One region of the Staphylococcus agnetis genome, then DNA from elsewhere that is predicted to be linked to it. Evidence: predicted binding sites of a transcription regulator. Region 1 holds the regulator's gene; each other region holds the start of a gene.
The links. The regulator Rex, encoded in region 1, represses fermentation and respiration genes when NADH is low (regulators of the CRP and FNR family bind a similar motif). The targets are predictions, from matches to a motif close to TTGTGAAATATTTCACAA.

Region 1 (5,365 bases):
TAAAAACATCACTATATTGGAAGATGGCGTTGTGATGCCTAACCCACCTTGACGACCTGTTGATTCTGACATCGGCCATGCAAAGAGTGCAATTAGACCAACTGCAATAGCAGCAATAAAAGGATGGAACCGTTTTTCAAATAAAATATGACGCAATCCTGAATATTTTTGTTTTAGCTGTGGCACCGCAATTTTGGGTTTTGGTTTTCTTAATGTTTTAATCACGAAAAACAACGTAACAGTGACTAATATGATTAAGAAAATCCAGTTTGGAATACCTGTAGATTGAGCCATATCTGCATTAGCAACCGTTTTACTATTGAGCGCATTCATGAGTGGTGCTAAAAGACCATTTTTTGTAATAGCTGCAAATAAACCATACATCACAAGTGCAATCCAACTACCTATTAACCCTTCACCTGCACGGTAATATGTCCCTGTAGCACATCCACCCGCTAAAATAATACCGACACCAAATATAAAAGAGCCAATTACTGTGCCTATAATTGGAAACGTTTCATTTGCTATTGTGATAACACCCATTACGTTGAGAATATAAATGCCTATTGCTTGAATCGCTATGGCAATGAGCAATGCATAAAACATCTTATTATTTTTCTGAACGTACATATCTCTAAACCCTCCAGTAAGGCAAAAACGTGTACGTTGCATTACAAATCCAAGTAGTACCCCTACTATAAGACCACTTACTATAGTCCAAATCATACATACCTCTCCTATCCCGATTATTATGATAAGAATTATAGCAAATACACATTTTTTATCAAGGGGTTGAATCAAAATAAAAAAGATCAAAGCGACAGACGCTTCGATCTCCAATTTCATATTCATAGATCATTGCTGTTGAAATGCAATCGGCACCATGATGTGATGGTGCTTATTTACATTTACCCATAATTTTTCATAAAAAATAACAAGGATTGTAGTTCGACACCTAAATCGATTTGATGCACTTGCACATCATTAGGTACTTGAACAGGTGATGGAGTAAAATTTAAAATACCTTTCACACCTGCGTCTACAACTTTATCAGTAACACTTTGTGCAACTTTGATAGGTGTCGCAATAATAATTACTTCTAAGGCTTGATCTTGAATGACTTTTTTCATTTCATCCATAGATTTCACTGTGACATCCCCAATTTTAGTACCCACGATTTCAGGATCTATATCAAATGCTTCAGTAATAAACATATCATCATGTATCGGGAAGTTGAAAGAAATTAAAGCTTTACCTAAATGACCAACACCAACAACACCTATTTTAATTAAATCAGCATCACTTAGCTCTGATTTAAAAAATTCTAATAAACTGTCGATATTGTAACCATAGCCTTTTTTTCCAAGTTCACCAAAGTACGAAAAATCACGTCTAATCGTGGCGGAGTCTATACCAAGACCCTCACTAATTTCTTTAGAGTTGACACGTGAAGCCCCTTTAGATTTGAGACTATTTACAAAACGATAATATAACGGTAAACGTTTCAGCGTCGCACGTGGAATTTTATTTAATTCTTTAGTCATTTTCGTTCCTCCATCTTTTGCATACCATTTCAGGTCGCACACTCAAAGTTATATGAGCTATAACAACTTTAAAAATATTTTATAATAAAAAGATTTATCTACTTTATTTTGTATAAATAACTGCAAATACATTATGACTTAATATTGTTTTGTTAAAAATTTCACCTACTTTTATTCATTTTCATTATAACTTAAAACCGCTTTTAAAGGAACATAATCTATTTGAACCCCTTCCACTTTGTTGTACAATAATGAAGAATGAAAGGAGCTTTAACATGATACTAATGCAATTAAGTCAGCTCTCGAAATCATTTGACGGTGAAGAGATTTTTAGTCATGTCAATTTTGAAATCCAAACGGGTGAACACATTGGCATCGTTGGGCGTAACGGTGCCGGAAAATCGACATTGATGAAAATCATTGCTGATGTCGATGATTACGATAGCGGACATATCTCTAAAATTAAGGGTTTAAAGATTGGTTATTTAACACAACAGATGACATTAAATACGAATAATACTGTTTTTGATGAAATGGCAAAACCTTTTAAAGAAATTGAGGCAATTGCACAAAAGATGCAATTAGAAACAGATTGGTTGAGTACACACGCGGAAGACTATGAAAGTCAAGCTTACCAAGAGCACCTTAATCGTTACGAAACGTTATCTAACCAGTTCGAACGCATGGAAGGCTATCAATATGAAAGTAAAATTAAAACGGTTTTAAATGGGTTGAAATTTTCAGAAGACGATTATTATCGCCCCATAAACGACTTTAGTGGCGGCCAAAAAACGCGTTTGTCACTTGCACAAATGTTACTCAGCGAACCTGATCTTCTTCTATTAGATGAACCGACCAACCATTTAGATATGGAAACTACAGAGTGGTTAGAAGATTATTTGAAATATTTTAACGGCGCAATTGTCATCATTTCACATGACCGCTTCTTTTTAGATAAGATTGTTACACAAGTTTATGATGTTGCACTTGGTGAGGTGAAACTTTATAAAGGGAACTATGCGAAATATATCCAATTACGTGATGCATATTATGAAAAACGCATGGCGGAATATGAACGTCAACAAGCTGAAATCAAACGTCTCGAAACATTTGTAGATAAGAATATTACACGCGCTTCGACGAGTGGCATGGCTAAAAGTCGTCGTAAAATGTTAGAAAAAATGGCACGTATTGAAAAGCCATTACTGGATGCTAAAAGTGCAAACATTCAATTTGATTTTGATAGAAACACCGGTAATGACGTGATGTATATTCAAAATCTTGAAATTGGTTATCACAGCCCCATTACCGCACCTATCTCTTTTGAAATTACAAAAGGTGATCGTATTGCTGTAATTGGTCCAAATGGCGTTGGAAAATCTACCCTCATTAAGACATTAGCACAAAAAATCACCTCTCTTAGCGGCAAAATTCAAATGGGTTCAAATTTAAAAATTGGTTACTATGATCAGAAACAAGCAGAGTTTAAGTCAAATAAAACGATATTAGATTATGTGTGGGATCAATATCGACACATGCAAGAAAAAGATATTCGAGCAGTCTTAGGGCGCTTCCTATTTACGCAAGAAGAAGTAAAAAAAATCATCAATGATTTATCTGGCGGTGAAAAAGCACGTTTACAACTCGCACTTCTTATGTTAGAACGCAATAACGTGCTCATCCTTGACGAACCAACCAACCATTTAGACATTAATTCCAAAGAAATGTTAGAGCAAGCTTTAGCGCATTTTGAGGGCACGCTCATATTTGTTTCTCACGACCGTTATTTCATTAACGCATTAGCGAATAAAATATTTAGTTTAGATGCAGATGGTGGTCAATTTATTCAAGGGAATTACGCTTATTATTTAGAAAAAGTAGCACAACAAAAAGCTTTAGAAGCACACCAAAATCATTCTGTAACTTCTGAGAACGTATCAAAAGATTCAGCTTCTACTGACTATCAAGACCAAAAAACAATAAGACGAGAAAAACGCAAACTTGAACGTCAAATCGAAGAATATGAGGCGCGCATAGCAACGTTTGAAGGTCAAATAGAACATTTAGATATTCAAATGGCTTCAGAAGATATTATCAATGATTATGAAGAAACATCACGACTTGCAAATGAACGTAGCACCATCGAACAAAACTTAGAACATACGATGTTACAATGGGAAGAATTACAACATAAGTTAACTGAATATGACATTTAACGACATGTATCGGAGTATAATTTTATACTTCGATATTTTTTGTCTTCACATATTATAGACAGAACCCGTAATTTCAAATCCAATAGATTCAACTGTCCACAAAGTTATCCTAGTTATCCACATTTTATATCAATAACAAACCCCCTCTTACCCACAGTTTATCCACTACAAATATTCTAAATGGCTCTTTTTTATACACAAGTTGTTAACAAGTTGTGCATAAGTACGCATGTTCTCTATTGACTTTTCAGCTTCTATCACCTTTACTTGTGTTTTGATAAATGAATAATTAAAATATAGTGTATATTTATATTATTCTATGACATTAAGGGAGTACTTTTATAATGACTGACTTCATATTTTTAATGATTTTAATTATTGGGATGATTACCGTAGTCATCGGTACAGAAATCTATCAAAAAATTCAGTTCCGTAAGTCTATTGCAGCACATTTAAAATACCGTTTTAAATTTGATGATATAGAGCGATCATTTGCTTTTTACGATACCTACTACAAAAAATATACTGATTTAACTGGACAAGATGAATCTCCCTTAATTTGGGTAGATAATAAAACTTGGTCAGATTTAAATATGCTTGATATGTTTAAGGCATTAAATTACACCTATACATCGGTAGGCGAAAATCACTTATATCATGTTTTAAGGCTTCAATCCTCGCTATCGCATTACTCAATTTGGAAGTCTATTAAAGAAAACACAGCATTTCATCATAAACTTGTGATGTTACTCGCTAAATTAGGTAAACAAACTTATCCTAATTATGATTGGCAATCTTACCAATATCGTTTTCATCCAATTTATTATGTGTTGTCGTTTTTGCCTATACTCTCTATTTTATTAGGTTTGTGGCACATTGAGTTAAGTATTATAGCTTTACCTATTTCATTATGCATTAACTATATAGTCAGTTTGCGGTTTAATCATTATGTCGATAGAGATGTAGACAGTTTATTCTTCACTGGTCGCATTATCCATACAACGAATAAAATCAATCAATTACAGCTTACCCCTAACTTTGAGCATGATTTGGACAAACTCAACCAAGTAAATCGATGGCGATTTTTGCTTCTAAAAGCGCAGACGATTCCAGGTTACATTGTCTTATTAATTAAATATATGTTTTTAATTGATATTCACTTATACCACATGCTAGTTAAACGATTTAAAATGAATCACGAAACAATCCATGCATGCTATCGTTATGTCGGTGAAATCGATGCTTTATTAGCTGTTGATCAATGGCGCCATCATCAAGCTTATTGTACGACGCCATCTGTTAGTAAAAACTTCCATTTTACGTCATTAGTTCACCCACTTGTCAATGAAGCTGTACCAAATGACTTTGATTTTGATTATAATGTCTTGTTAACGGGTTCAAATGCTTCAGGTAAGTCTACATTTATGAAAGCCACAGCGATTAATTTAATTTTAGCGCAAGCAATTAATACAGTGACTGCTGAACAATTCGAATTTCAACCTGGTATCGTCAAAACAGCAATGGCAAATGCGGATGATGTACTTACAGGTGATAGTTACTTTATGGCAGAAATAAAATCTTTAAAACGCTTATTAAACATTCACC
Region 2 (5,365 bases), 300 kb from region 1:
AACTCTTGACGTAAAGCCACGTTGAGCGAACGAATACCGCCACCAATAGGTGTTGTGAGTGGACCTTTAATTGCGATAAGATATTCTTTTATCGTATCTAATGTTTCTTGAGGTAACCATTCACCTGTTTGGTCAAATGCTTTTTGACCTGCTAATACTTCTTTCCATGAGATTTCTTTTTCGCCCTTATATGCTTTTTTAACAGCTTCATCGATGACACGACTTGCTGCTTTCCAAATATCTGGTCCAATACCATCACCAATAATAAATGGTACAATAGGTTGATTTGGTACATTTAAACCTTCTGCTGTTTTGACAATTTTTTCACTCATTATAAAGTACCCTCCATGAATTTAAAATCTCGTCTAACTAAAGACTTATTTAGCGTTTTTCAATTGGTTCGTATTTACGATCAGTTTCACCAATGTATGTTGCACGTGGACGCATAATTCTATTATTACGTAATTGTTCTAAAATATGTGCAACCCAACCTGATGTACGGCTGACAGCAAAAATTGGTGTAAATAAATCATGATCAATACCCATACTGTGATATACAGTTGCACTGTAAAAATCTACATTAGGTAATAATCCTTTTTCTTGTTTTACAATGTCGGCAATTTTAAGTGAAATTTCAAACAATTCACTTTGACCTGTTTCTTCAGTAATTTTGTGACTCATTTCTTTTAAATATTTCGCACGTGGATCGCCATCTTTATAAACACGATGACCGAATCCCATAATTTTTTCTTTGTTGTCGAACGCTTTTTTCAAGTATGCTTCAACATTATCAATTGAGCCAATTTCAGTTAACATTCTCATAACGCGTTCATTTGCGCCACCATGAAGTGGACCTTTCAAAGAGCCTACAGCAGCTGTAATTCCAGAATACATGTCTGACATTGATGAAACAGCACATCTAGCTGTAAACGCAGACGCATTCAACTCATGGTCAGCATGTAAAATTAAAGCTTTGTTAAATCCTTCAACTTCAACATCAGTTGGCTTTTCCCCTCTAAGCATATATAAAAAGTTTGCCGCGTAAGATAAGGATGTATCTGGTTTAACTGGTTTTTTACCTTCACGTACACGTGCAAAAGATGTTACTAATGACGCAATTTTCGCTTGAATACGGATGCCACGTTCATATAATGCTTTCTCATCATTATCATCTGCATTATCGTCAAAGTGTGCTAAGTAAGACACTGACGTACGTAATGCTGTCATTGGATGAACTTCATCTGTAGCATATTCTTCAAAATGACTATACATACGCGGATTAAGCGTCATATAATGGTGTAATTTATCTTTTAATTCTTGAAGTTCTTTTTCGTTTGGTAATCGGTAATTCCAAAGAAGAAACATTACCTCTTCGAACAAAGCATTTTCAGCCAAATCATCAATATCATAACCTGCATATGTTAACTGGCTATCGATAATTGAACTAATCTTTGTTTCTGCTGCAATTACACCTTCTAAACCTTTCTGTAGTTGTGCCATATGAATTTCCCCTTTACTGTATATTCGCTCTTTTGTAATGGCTTTCATTAGTCATTATAGCTAATATCACGCTATTTGTGAATATTTAATGAACGTTGAAATATCAGAATAATCTAATATAAACAAATGTTAAATGGTCCTCATTTAACTTCAATGTATTGATATTATCATGTTTCTAGCTATTTTAAGAGCTATGTAAAATAAGTGATTTTTAATCATTTGCTTTCTTTATCATATTTAATAATAAGAATTGATAAGCATGAAGCGTCATTTAATATCTTAAAAACAACATCACTAGATGTTGTTTGAAGTGAACATATAAAAAAACCACTATATATCATTTATACCCGATATATAGTGGTTTTGTCTTTATTTATGCTTTTGATTTAAAACTTTTTTATAAAACGTTTGCATAACCTTCAAATACTTTACCTTGTGAAGCATCAACAGTTACTAAAATATTATCTTTAATTGTATCAAGTACGCCATTTACGCCTACCACTGTTGGAATACCTTTTTCTAAACCAACGATAGCACTTGGTGAAGTTAAGCCTCCTTCTTCGGTAATTAATCCTATCGCATGATCTAAATAAGGGACAAAACTTTCATCAATGGAAGGTGTGACAATAACGGATTGAGATAAATCTTTACCTTCTAATTGAGAAGCATCGTTTACAACAACAGTACGACCAACCGCTGATGTGCGTCCAATACCTTGACCTGAAGCAATTTCATCACCAATTAAGTGAAGCTTCATTAAGTTTGTTGTACCTGATTCACCAGTAGGTACACCCGCTGTAATAATGATTAAATCACCATTTTCAACACGCTCTGACTCAATTGCAGTGGCAACAGCATTATTTAACAACTCATCTGTAGTAAAGTTTCCTTTCTTAATCACAGGATAGACGCCCCAGATTAATGTACATTGACGCGCTGTTGTATCATTTGGTGTGACAGCTAAAATATCTGATTTTGGACGATATTTTGAAATCGTTTTTGCAGTGTTACCACTTTCAGTTGCTGCAACAATCGCTTTAACGTTTAAGTTAAGGGCTGTGTGCGCAGCAGAAACACCAATCGCGTTCACAAGAGATGTTTCAACAAGTTTCGTACGGTCTGACAATAATTTTTTATAGTCTTGCGCTTGCTCAGCAGCAACGGCGATATTATGCATCGCTTTAACTGCTTCTTCAGGGTAAGATCCTGCAGCAGTTTCACCTGATAACATTACAGCATCAGTACCATCATAAATGGCATTGGCAACATCCGATGCTTCAGCACGTGTCGCACGTGGATTACGTTGCATTGAATCTAGCATTTGAGTCGCAGTAATGACAGGTTTACCTAATTTATTACATTTACGAATTAAATCTTTTTGAACGATTGGTACTGTTTCAGGTGGGATTTCAACACCCATATCCCCACGTGCAACCATTAAACCATCAGAAACTTCAAGAATATCATCAATATTATCAATACCCTCTTGGTTTTCAATTTTAGGGATAATACTAATTGTGTGGTGATTTGCTTCTTCTAAAATTTTACGAATTTCTAATACGTCACTTGAACGTCTTACAAAGCTTGCAGCGATGAAATCAACATTTTGTTCAATACCAAAACGAATATCATCAGCATCTTTTTCAGTAATACCAGGTAGGTTTACACTCACGCCCGGTAAGTTTACACCTTTTTTGTTTTTAAGTTCACCAGTATTTAGGACTTTACAATGTACATGACCTGCATTGACATCAATCTCTTCAACAAGAAGCTCAATTAAACCGTCATCTAATAAGATAAATGAGCCAACGTGTACATCATTAATTAAGTTTTCATATGTGACTGAAAACATTTCTGGTGTACCTTCTGCTTCAGACATGCTTACAGTTACATTAGAACCTTTTTCAAGTGTGATTAAGCCGTCTTTCATATTATGTGTACGAATTTCTGGCCCTTTCGTATCTAATAAGATACCGATATTTAAGTTTAATTTATTGGCAACTTTGCGGATGGATTCAATACGTGCACGATGTTCTTCATGTGATCCATGAGAGAAGTTTAAACGTGCAACGTTCATACCTGCTCTCATAAGTTTTTCTAACATTTCCTCTGATTCTGATGCTGGACCAATCGTACAAACAATTTTCGTTTTTTTCATGGCTATGCCTCCTATGTTAAATCGATAATTCCTTAGTTAATTCAAGCATACGTTTATTTATTTTATTCGTATCATCATTGTTAAATATTAAATCAAATTCAGTTGCAGTTAAATGGTTATCTTTAATACCTACCCCTTTAGCAGTTTCACCATTCATTAATAATTCCAATGCATAGCCTCCAAGTCTAGACGCTAGAACGCGATCGACACCTGTTGGGCTGCCACCACGTTGAATATGACCTAAAACAGAGACACGTGCATCGACATTAATGTATTTTGTCAACTCTTCAGCACATTGATTACCTGACATACATCCTTCAGCAACGATAATGATAGAATGTTTTTTACCTCGATCAATACCGTGTTGAATTTTTTCAGCAATATCTTGGATGTTATAATCTGCTTCAGGTAAAATGATTGATTCTGCACCTACTGCAAGACCTGACCATAGCGCTAAATCACCACAATCACGTCCCATAACTTCAATAATAAATGTACGCGCATGACTTGATGCAGTATCTCTAATCTTATCGACTGATTCAATAATCGTATTCAATGCAGTATCAAAACCAATTGTAAAGTCTGTCCCTTTTATATCATTATCAATAGTTCCAGGGATACCAATAGTTTGAATGTCTTGGCACTCTTCAGTGATGCGTTGTGCACCACGGTAACTTCCATCTCCACCAATGACGACAAGCCCTTCAATACCTCGTTTACGTAAATTCTCAATTCCTTTAGCTCTGACACTTTTGTCTTTAAACTCAGGGCAACGTGCAGAATATAAGAACGTTCCTCCTCGTTGAATCGTATCACCTACAGAACCAAGTTCAAGTTTATGAATATCATCATTAATTAATCCTTGATACCCTTGATATACGCCATATACTTCAATGTTGTGATAAATCGCTTTACGAACTACTGCTCGTACAGCCGCATTCATTCCCGGTGCATCTCCGCCACTTGTTAAAACTGCTATTTTTTTCATGTAGACATTCCCTTTCTCGCTTTGTTGTTACTTTAAAAATACCATAAATCTAAAAGGCAATCCATTAAAAATAGAATCAACTCTCGATGAAAACGGTTTATTACAAAAATGTCATGAATCGTTCATATTACACGTTTTCATATGTGTTTTCATTATTTGTATTATGACATCCTAATTGTGCATTTCAACTTATAAATGATGTCATATTCTAACGATTCCTCTGAAAGGCCCCTCTTGATAGTGAAGAACCTCTTGTTAAATTTAAAAGCCCCCAAATTCATATCATATGACTTTGGAAGGCTTTATGTTGTGTTGTCGAAAAAATCTAGTACGTCAAATCACGCTTCGACATACGTACCCATTTTTCTAAATTTATTAAAGCGATCTTCTTTAATCGCATCTGGACTCATAGTTTCAAAATCTTTTAAATGCGTCGCAAATTTCTCTTTAATATGCTTAGCTTGTAATTCAATATCCTGATGCGCACCACCAAGTGGTTCATTTACCACTTCATCAATAATATTGAGTTCTTTTAGATCATAAGCCGTTATTTTCATTGTCTCTGCTGCGATTTTAGCTAATGAACTATCTTTCCATAAAATACCAGCTGCCCCTTCTGGAGAAATAACAGAATATGTGCTATTTTCAAGCATCAGTATGCGGTTACTCACACCAAGGCCAAGCGCACCACCACTTCCACCTTCTCCAATAACAATTGC
Region 3 (5,365 bases), 350 kb from region 1:
CTTTCATTCGCGTTCCCCCTTCTCATATTTGATGTTATTAACATTAATTATCATATTTGTCAGACAATTTTGTCAATAACAATATGCGTGGCGGAACATAATTAAATAAGAATACTAGTGTGTTTTTAATATACAAGAACTGCATGTATATCAGTCGTATCAAGGGATTTAAAGCTATTTAACGCAATAAAGAAATTCAATAAACTTTTTTAAAAAATTGTTGTTTACAGATGGTCATTATCATAAAAAAATACAGAATAGCCTGATGAAGCATAAAAACGATCATCATAGGTTATTCTGTATATACATACATTTTTAGTGTCTTCTCAGAAAAGACACTAAACGTGTATGTTATCTAAAGCTTCTCCCACAGGTTGGTCACCATCAAGAACTTGAAATTCTTTTCCTTGATGTTTTGATTGCGTAATGATTTCAAACAGTACACGTGCTACATTTTCCCGTGAAATTTCGCGTTTATCTGGTTTTTCAAATAATGATGCTATACTTACACTCCCACTGCCTTGCGCGTTTGTTAAGCCACCTGGGTGCACAATTGTCGCTGTAATGTGACTACGTCTTAAATAATCATCTGCATAATGTTTTGCAATTGTATATGGTTTTAAATCACCACCAGCATCAATCGCTTCACGTCGAGAATCCCAAGTAGAAACCATGACAAAATGAGAGATGTTTGCATCTTCACATGCTTTTATCACTTTAACAGCCCCATCTAAATCGACAGCAATGGTTTTATCAGCACCCGTTTTGCCGCCAGAACCTACGGAAAATACGACTTGATCATATCCTTCAAGTTTTGATTGCAATGTTTCTATACTGTCATGCTCTACATCAATCTGTGTCGCTTTTATCCCCTTTGCTTCTAAAGCTTCTTTTTGAGATGCTTGTCGTACACCTGCAGTAAAATCTTGGTGGTTCTCTTTCAACAATTGCACGAGATGGCGTCCAACACCGCCATTCGCACCAAGTACAAATGTTTTTCCCATATCGATAACCTCCAATCATTTGATAATGCCATGGTATAACAAAGTGAGAGACATCACACATGATGTGCTTATCATTTAAAAGCACATTGTGAGTATAGTGATGTCGATGCCTCTCTATATAATTAGAACTTCTTTTTTCCTATTTAAATGTTAAAAAATTTCAAGACTTTTAAACTCGCACAATCATTTAATTGTTTTGAATGTACTTCCTAAAAATACAAATACCAATATTAAAAAACAATTGTGTCAGTTTTATATACAAAATATATACAAATAATGACAATGCGCAAACGCTTTCAAAATTTACGTGATATATTTCACATGAGTTGATATACTGATTGTGAAATGATGAACAATGGAGGTTTGATCATGATTTATGAAGCGAAAACACAAACAAATGCTTGGAAAGGTTTTAAGACGGGACTCTGGTCTCATCGTGTTGATGTCCGTGATTTCATACAACTGAACTTCACAGGCTATACAGGTGATGACTCATTTTTAGAAGGCCCTACAGAAGCTACAAAACAACTTTGGGACCAAGTCATGACACTCTCAAAAGAAGAACGTGAACGTGGTGGCATGTGGGATATGGATACAAAAATTCCATCTTCAATTACATCGCATGACGCAGGTTACTTAAATGAATCGCTTGAACAAATTGTTGGGGTACAAACTGAAAAGCCATTCAAACGTTCAATGCAACCTTTTGGTGGTATTCGTATGGCTAAAGCGGCTTGCGAAGCATATGGCTATGAATTAGATAAAGAAACTGAACGTATTTTCACTGACTATCGTAAAACACATAACCAAGGTGTGTTCGATGCATACTCTAAAGAAATGTTAGCATGTCGTAAAGCGGGAATTATTACTGGATTACCAGATGCTTATGGCCGTGGTCGTATTATTGGCGACTACCGTCGTGTCGCACTCTACGGTGTAGATTTCTTAATGGCTGAGAAACAAAAAGACTTTGAAAATCTATCAACGACAATGTCAGAAGATATCATCCGTTTACGTGAGGAATTGTCTGAACAATACCGCTCTTTAAAAGAATTAAAAGAATTAGGTAATATCTACGGTTTTGACTTAAGCCGTCCAGCTGAAAACTTCAAGGAAGCCGTTCAATGGTTATACCTTGCTTATCTTGCTGCAATTAAAGAACAAAACGGTGCTGCGATGAGTCTTGGTCGTACGTCAACATTCTTAGACATTTATGCTCAACGTGATTTAGACAATGGTACGATTACTGAGTCTGAAGTTCAAGAGATTATCGACCATTTCATTATGAAATTACGTCTTGTAAAATTCGCACGTACACCAGATTACAATGAGTTATTCTCAGGCGATCCAACTTGGGTAACTGAATCGATTGGTGGTGTTGGTTTAGACGGTCGTGCAATGGTAACGAAAAACTCTTTCCGTTTCTTACATTCACTTGATAACTTAGGCCCAGCACCTGAACCAAACTTAACTGTATTATGGTCAACTCGCTTACCAGAGAACTTCAAAAAATACTGTACAAAAATGAGTATTAAAACAAGTTCTATCCAATATGAGAATGATGATTTAATGCGTGAAAGCTATGGTGATGACTACGGTATCGCATGTTGTGTATCAGCAATGCGAATTGGTAAACAAATGCAATTCTTTGGAGCACGTGCCAACCTTGCGAAAACATTACTGTATGCGATTAACGGTGGTAAAGATGAAAAATCAGGTCAACAAGTTGCACCGAACTTCAAAGCCATCGAGTCAGAAGTGTTAGATTATGATGAAGTCTATGCACGCTTTGATGAAATGATGGAATGGCTTGCTGGTGTTTACATTAACTCACTTAACGTCATTCACTATATGCATGATAAATACAGCTATGAACGTATTGAAATGGCACTTCACGATACAGATGTTCACCGTACAATGGCAACAGGTATCGCGGGTCTGTCAGTAGCTGCTGACTCATTATCAGCAATCAAATACGGAACTGTAAAAACAATTCGTGATGAAAATGGCTTAGTTGTTGACTTCGAAACAACTGGCGAATATCCAAAATATGGTAACAACGATTCACGTGTAGATGACATTGCTGTTCAACTTGTTGAAAGCTTCATGAGAAAATTACGTAAGCACAAAACATACCGTGAGTCTGAACATACTATGAGTGTATTAACAATCACATCTAACGTCGTATATGGTAAGAAAACAGGTAACACACCAGACGGTCGTAAAGCAGGCGAACCATTTGCACCTGGTGCGAACCCAATGCATGGTCGTGATGAACACGGTGCACTTGCTTCATTATCATCCGTAGCAAAATTACCATACGATTGTTGTAAAGATGGTATTTCGAACACATTTAGTATCGTTCCTAAATCATTAGGTAAAGAAGACGATACGCAACAACAAAACTTAGTAAGTATTTTAGATGGTTATGCGATGCAACATGGTCATCACTTAAACATTAACGTATTTAACCGTGAAACATTACTAGATGCAATGGAGCATCCAGAAGAATACCCACAACTTACAGTACGTGTTTCTGGTTACGCAGTAAACTTTATTAAATTGACACGTGAACAACAACTTGATGTCATTTCAAGAACATTCCACGAGTCTATGTAACACAAATTTTAACTAACGCTAAATTTTAACTAACGCTTTTGAAAACGGGGAGATATCAATGATTCAAGGACATATTCATTCAGTAGAAAGTCTAGGAACAGTAGATGGTCCAGGCCTACGCTATATCCTATTTTTACAAGGATGTTTGCTGCGCTGCTTATACTGTCATAACCCTGACACCTGGAAAGTGAACACCCCCTCACGACGAGCAACAGCAGATGAGCTTATTCATGAGATCACGCCTTATCTTCCCTACTTTCAAAGTTCTGGTGGTGGTGTAACGGTAAGCGGTGGAGAGCCCCTACTCCAAATGCCGTTTATTACTGAATTATTCAAACTGTGTCATGAACATGGCATTCACACCTGTGTCGATACTTCTTTAGGCTGTGCCAATGATACAGATGCATTTAAGAAACATTTTGAAACGTTACGCCAACATACTGATTTGTTTATGGTTGATATTAAACACATCGATGACGACAAACACCGGCATTTAACAGGAAAGTCAAATAAGCCTATATTGAAATTCATTCAATATTTGAATGCACACAATCAACCTATTTGGATTCGTCATGTACTTGTCCCAGGTCTGACAGATGCCCCTGAAGACTTGAAAAAATTAGGTGCGTTTATTAATTCACTTGATAACGTCGAAAAGTTCGAAATACTCCCTTACCATGAACTCGGCGTGCATAAATGGCAAGCACTTGGCGTTCCATATCAACTCTCATCTGTTGCGCCCCCAACAGATGAAGACGTTCAGAAAGCCTATGATCTTATTCAGTTCAAAGGGACTGCGTCGATGAAATCTTTAGCCAAGTAATTCATCTCGCGTCCATACAAACTAGGATTTACCCTCCCCCTAGTTTGTGTACACAAAAAGTAAAATACTAACATCACTCCTTTAATGATTCGCCCGGAAGCATAGACAAATGGTTCCGGGCTTTTTCTATATAAAAGTTTTTGATGCCATTCAGCCATTAAATTGTGACGACTTTTAATTGATGATAACCTCTACGCTTAGACATCTTGCTCATGACCGTGCATAGGATTTATCAATTTAATGCGTATAACGCGACTCATAGATCACAATATGCTCATAGGAAAGTGGCTGAGACATAACAAAAATAAGCCAACAAAATTCATTTACATGAAACTTTGCTGGCTATTACTTATCTATATTATTAAATTTTGACGTATTGATGGACACTATGATGAATTGTGATTGATCCCTTAGCCGAGACTTCTGAGGCATTAAGCCGCAACCGAAAATCCATTTTGAGAGCAAAATTAGTTGAGGTAAGACGCCTAGAAAAGCGAGGCGTTAGGGACAATCAAAAGTTTAATAATTTATATCCCAACCTCTTTTATTATGATTTCGTTTCTTCTGCTGCTAAAAATTTATAAATATCATTCGAGTAGAGTTTCAATACTTTTGTGAATATTAAGTTTAAAATAAACCCTACAACCCCTGGTATAATAACAAATACCAAAGCCACTAAAAAGATATTTATCGCTACTGGGCCATCTAACATTTCTATCGCTTTAATCGGTCCTACAAGACCAACCAAGCCAAAACCGGCTGCTTCTTTCGTACCTACAATACCAATAATGCCTCCAGCAGCGCCAGCACATGCGGCAGATAAGCCAATAGGCAATAACATAATCGGATAACGAATCACGTTGGTCATCATCATTTTCATAGCACCTAACAAAATTGCAATCGGTACTCCAATTTTGTT
Region 4 (5,365 bases), 230 kb from region 1:
TTCAAAAACACAGGGTGCTCAAGATTTAAAAAATGTAAACTTAACTTCTCAAGACGTTGTTATTGGTATAGCTGCGAGCGGTAGTACACCTTATGTATTAGGCGCATTAACTTATGCACAAAATATCCAATGTCATACAGTTGCATTAAGTTGTAATCATAACACGCCTATTAGCAAGCATGCTGACATCCCTATTGAGATAGCAGTTGGTCCAGAAATCGTAACAGGCTCTACGCGATTAAAAGCGGGATCCGTTCAAAAAATGATTTTAAATATGATTTCAACTATAACAATGGTTCGCGTTGGAAAAGTTTATAACAATTTAATGATTGATGTTCAAGCAACGAATGATAAACTCATCGATCGTGCGCTTCATATGATTCAAATGATTACTGGTTTAGATACTCTTGAAAGTAAAGCATTATATGAGGCGGCTCATCATCAGGTCAAAACTGCGATTGTTATGCATTTTAAAGAGATGCGTTTTGACGACGCAGAACACTGCCTTAAACTTCATCATGGCGTCGTGAAGGATGTATTGAAATCAAAAAACTTGTAAGGGGATGTGTCATATGCAAAAAGAAAAAGTACTTGCTGAACAATTGATATTACATGTCGGAGGCGTGGACAACATTCGCTCTATCATCCACTGCATGACGCGCATTCGATTAGATATTCGGGATAGTGATAAAGTAGATAAAGTTGCGATTAAAGCCACTGAAGGCGTGCTTGGCATCGTTGAGGATGAAAGATTGCAAATTGTTGTTGGCCCTGGTGTCGTCAATAAAGTTGCAAGTCATATGGCTAACATGACAGGTGTAAAACTTGGAGAAGAGATTCCTCAGGGTAACGCTCAATCGCTTGAAGCACATACGAAAGCTAAATACCAGTCCAAACCTAACCTGTTTAAACGCATTGCCAAAACCATTGCTAATATTTTTATTCCTTTAATTCCCGCTTTTGTCGGCGCCGGATTAATAGGTGGCATTGCAGCAATTCTCAATAATTTACTAAGTGCAGGTACAATTGAAGCAACATGGATTAAACAATTAGCACTCGTTTTCGATATTATTAAAAATGGAATGCTCGCTTATTTAGCAATCTTTACAGGATTTAATGCCGCTCGAGAGTTCAATGCTACACCAGGATTAGGAGGCGTCATTGGTGGTACGACGTTGCTAACAGGTATGTCTCCCGAGAACCCATTGCCTAACATCTTTACAGGCGAAGGGTTATTAGCTGGTCAAGGCGGTATCATTGGGGTCATTCTAGCTGTATGGGTTTTAAGTCTCATCGAACGACAATTACACAAAATTGTCCCTAATGCTGTAGATATCATCGTAACACCAACCCTTACATTACTCATTGTAGGTCTGTTAACCATTTTCATTTTGATGCCTATCGCAGGTTGGATTTCAGATGGTCTTGTAGGCGTTGTGAATGGCGTCATTAATCATGGCGGAATATTTAGCGGTTTCATTATTGGCACTTTTTTCTTACCGCTTGTGATGTTTGGCTTACATCATATATTTACACCCATTCATATTGAAATGATTAATCAATCTGGTGCCACATACCTTTTACCGATTGCAGCAATGGCAGGTGCTGGACAAGTGGGTGCATGTTTAGCATTGTGGTGTAAAAGTAAACGCAACCCTTTACTGAGAGATGTATTAAAAGGTGCATTACCTGTAGGGTTCTTAGGGATAGGAGAACCCCTTATTTACGGGGTCACTTTACCACTTGTAAGACCGTTCTTCACTGCTTGTATTGCTGGTGGTATTGGAGGTGCCGTTATAAGCGGCATTGGTCATATTGGGGCAAGTGCAATTGGTCCTAGCGGGCTTTCTCTCTTACCACTCATTACACACAACATGTTTTTAGGCTATTTAGCAGGTTTACTTGCTGCTTATGTGAGTGGATTTATACTTACATTTTTATTTGGTTCACCTAAACCACTTATCGATCAATTTGGTAAATAATAAAATACAAAAGACCCTCAAAATTTGTTATACAACTTAATTTTGAGGGTCTCTTGTATTGACATTAAACGTTTCAAATCAAACGTTAACGTATTATAGTTTAAATTCCTCTTTACTTAATTTATGGTAACCTCTCATAAAGAAGAAGAGCGCCATAAATCCTAAAAATACAAATCCAATAATGACAGAAACACGTGTTTCAGCATTGATGACCATTCCAATTAAAACGAGCATAAAAAATGCAATCGTTAAGTAGTTAGAAAACGGAGCAAATGGCATTTTGAAAGGATGATCTTGAATTTTTTCAGGATATTTTCTTCTGAATTGAATATGACTGAATAAAATCATAAACCATGGAATCATACCTGGTAAAATTGAGGCACTATATACATAAACGAATATATTCTCTGCACCATCAATGATTAAAGGTAAAACAATATTTAAAATAACGCCAATGAAAATACCAATTGACACAGCAATAACCGTATAGAAAGGTACCCCATTTTTCATAACACGTGTAAAGATTTTTGGTAAGTGACCATGTTGCGCTAACGTATATATCATACGACTTGAGCTGAAAATACCCGCATTACAACCTGACATTGCTGCTGTAATCACGACAAAGTTAATTAAACCAGCTGCAATCGTAATACCAACTTTAGAGAAAGTTGCGACAAATGGACTACCAAGATCTTGAAGATGATTCCAAGGATAAACTGTAACGATAACAAAAATGGCACCAATATAGAATATTAATATACGCCAAATGACTCCATTCACTGCACGTTTAATGTTCTTTTGAGGGTCTTTTGTTTCCCCAGCAGTAATCCCTATTAATTCAACACCTTGATAAGAACCAATGACAATTGATAATGCAAAGAAGAATCCCATGATTCCATTTGGTAAAAAGCCACCATGTGCCCATAAATTGCTTAAACCAATTGGATTCCCTCCATTACCTAATCCAAAGAATATTAAACCGAAACCGGCAATAATCATTAAAATAATTGTGACAATTTTGATTGTAGCAAACCAGAATTCAAATTCTCCAAATGCTTTTACAGATACTGCATTAGCTGCAGCAAGTAAAATAACAACGATAACACCTGGTATCCATGTGGGTAACTCGGGCCACCAAAAATTCATATATTCACCGACCGCTATAACTTCAGACATCCCAACTACAATCCATTGGAATATATTTGCCCATGATGTAACATAGCCTGCAACAGGATGTATGTAATCCGTGGCATAGTTTGCAAATGATCCTGTTGTCGGATATAAGTAAACCATTTCACCCATCGCACGCATTACTAAAAATAGAAAAATTCCGGCAATTAAGTATGCGAAAATAACAGCAGGTCCTGTCCATTTAATTGTGCTCGATGCCCCCATGAATAGGCCTACACCGATTGTACCGCCAAGTGCGATCATCTGGATTTGTCTCGAACTTAGCCCTCTGTGTAACTCTTGATTATCTTTCATGATAACTCCCCATCTCCTTAATATTATAAGGGTTTTCTAATTTTCCGTCATGACGCTATTATACTACAATTTCAAAAACTGAAAAGTGTATTTTTTAAAATTTTGTAAGTGCTTTCATAAAATATATTGCATTTTTCACCTAAAAACAATTGTGCTAGGCGACCAACCTTTGTCCCTTTAAAGTGTTATGAAAACGCTTTTATAAAATATTATTCACTTGCACAACATCATAACCTAAAGCAATTGCTAAAAATTATTTGTGATTATATTCACAAATATAGTTGCACCCTTTATAATGTAGAAGTATATCTTATAAAGGAGTGCATGTCATGGAGGATCGAAATATTAAATGGGATAAAATTTTTTATGGACGAACATGGATTGCGAATATTATAGATACCATTCAAACGAAAGACATTTTAGAAAGTTTTTATTTTAAACGGTATTTACTACGTGCAATGATGGCTGGTTTCATCATTAGCATTATTAGTGTATTTGTATTAATGGTAAAAACGACGTTTGCGCCTGACTTAGGCCCCGGCATTGTAAGTATGATTAGTGCGATAACATTTAGTTTTGCACTCGTATTGATACTGTTCACCAATTCTGAACTACTCACGAGTAACTTTATGTATTTTACTGTAGGTTTATATTATAGACTCATAAAACCTTACCGCGTCGGTCATATCTTTATGTTATGTTTTATTGGCAATGTGGTAGGTGCGTTTGTGCTATTCAGTTTAATGCGCGCAAGTGATGTGATGACACCAGAGATGGTCACTTTACTCGACAAAATTATAGCGACAAAAATTCATGATTATACATTTCATAATATTTTGGTACGTGCTATTTTCGCTAACTTTTTTATAAATATTACCTTAGTCATTGCGATGCAAATAGATGATATATTAGCTAAAATGTTTGTAATGATGTTCGGAGTTACGATTTTTGCATTTATGGGCTATGAGCATGTCATTTATAATGCCTGTCTCTTTGCTGCTGGTGTCCTTTATAATATCGAGCATATGGCATTATGGCCAATTGCAAAAAATATCATCGCCGCATTTATTGGTAATTACATTGGTGGCGGACTCATTATCGGGTTATTTTATGCCTATTTAAATGATCATGGTCAATTTAAAGCACATCGTTTTAAATAAATTGCGGTCACTCTATGTTATAATGAACAAAAAATCCAATGAAGGAGTTCATTATGGAAAAAAGTCGCTTCGTACGCGGTGCGATAACCGCCATCTTAATAGGTATCATATTTTATATCGTAAATATGATTCAAAATCAGAGTGACGTCGGTAGCTTGCTGTTACGTACACTATTATTTATATGTATTTTTTATATTCTATATATAGTACTTTTTAGCATCTTAAATTCGGATCAACGTAAACGTCAATATGGCCCTCCGCTAATCATTTGTTTAATTTTAGGCCTATTAATAGGAAATATGATTCAGTTTCCACTTGCTGGCTTTGCTATTGGCTTGCTACTTGCATTACTTATTGGCTATTTCATTGGATGGTTTAAAAGGAGAAATTGATGATGTCCACACAAACAATTGGCATTTTAATCATTGTCATACTTTTACTCAGTTTTATTCCGAATATATATATGTTATATAAAAGTAAACAACAACATACACCATCGACACGCTATGCATTAATGGTTGGTGTAGATGCAATCTTACTTGTACTTGTAATCACTGCACTTGTTCTTTTAACTTAAATATATGAAAGCCTTCAAAAATCGTAATATCTACGACTTTTGAAGGCTATTTTTATATTTTCCCTTGTAATAAGAAGTAATATGCTAATGTTGCACCTATGGCATATAGAATTAGCCCTATCAAACATGAAGTGACGTGCACTTGCATTGGTATATGACGT

Region 2: the regulator Rex is predicted to act here: its motif matches at 1,627-1,644, upstream of GJE18_RS06480 (citrate synthase).
Region 3: the regulator Rex is predicted to act here: its motif matches at 1,310-1,327, upstream of pflB (formate C-acetyltransferase).
Region 4: the regulator Rex is predicted to act here: its motif matches at 3,725-3,742, upstream of GJE18_RS09445 (formate/nitrite transporter family protein).

Annotation. Positions count from the first base shown of each region.
Region 1 covers NZ_CP045927.1:1,602,961-1,608,325, forward strand. The annotation lists gene GJE18_RS08180 (YeeE/YedE family protein) at 1-726, opposite strand, end outside; gene GJE18_RS08185 (redox-sensing transcriptional repressor Rex) at 909-1,544, opposite strand; gene abc-f (ribosomal protection-like ABC-F family protein) at 1,820-3,760, shown strand; gene GJE18_RS08195 (MutS-related protein) at 4,105-5,365, shown strand, end outside.
Region 2 covers NZ_CP045927.1:1,303,456-1,308,820, forward strand. The annotation lists gene icd (NADP-dependent isocitrate dehydrogenase) at 1-335, opposite strand, end outside; gene GJE18_RS06480 (citrate synthase) at 382-1,500, opposite strand; gene pyk (pyruvate kinase) at 1,898-3,658, opposite strand; gene pfkA (6-phosphofructokinase) at 3,675-4,646, opposite strand; gene GJE18_RS06495 (acetyl-CoA carboxylase carboxyltransferase subunit alpha) at 4,985-5,365, opposite strand, start outside.
Region 3 covers NZ_CP045927.1:1,947,971-1,953,335, forward strand. The annotation lists partial or broken gene opp4A (oligopeptide ABC transporter substrate-binding protein) at 1-7, opposite strand, end outside; gene GJE18_RS09940 (SDR family oxidoreductase) at 339-1,004, opposite strand; gene pflB (formate C-acetyltransferase) at 1,374-3,623, shown strand; gene pflA (pyruvate formate-lyase-activating protein) at 3,682-4,446, shown strand; gene GJE18_RS09955 (PTS sugar transporter subunit IIC) at 4,994-5,365, opposite strand, start outside.
Region 4 covers NZ_CP045927.1:1,835,083-1,840,447, forward strand. The annotation lists gene murQ (N-acetylmuramic acid 6-phosphate etherase) at 1-559, shown strand, start outside; gene GJE18_RS09435 (PTS transporter subunit EIIC) at 573-1,982, shown strand; gene GJE18_RS09440 (amino acid permease) at 2,076-3,467, opposite strand; gene GJE18_RS09445 (formate/nitrite transporter family protein) at 3,797-4,627, shown strand; gene GJE18_RS09450 (hypothetical protein) at 4,681-5,019, shown strand; gene GJE18_RS09455 (hypothetical protein) at 5,022-5,204, shown strand; gene GJE18_RS09460 (hypothetical protein) at 5,257-5,365, opposite strand, start outside.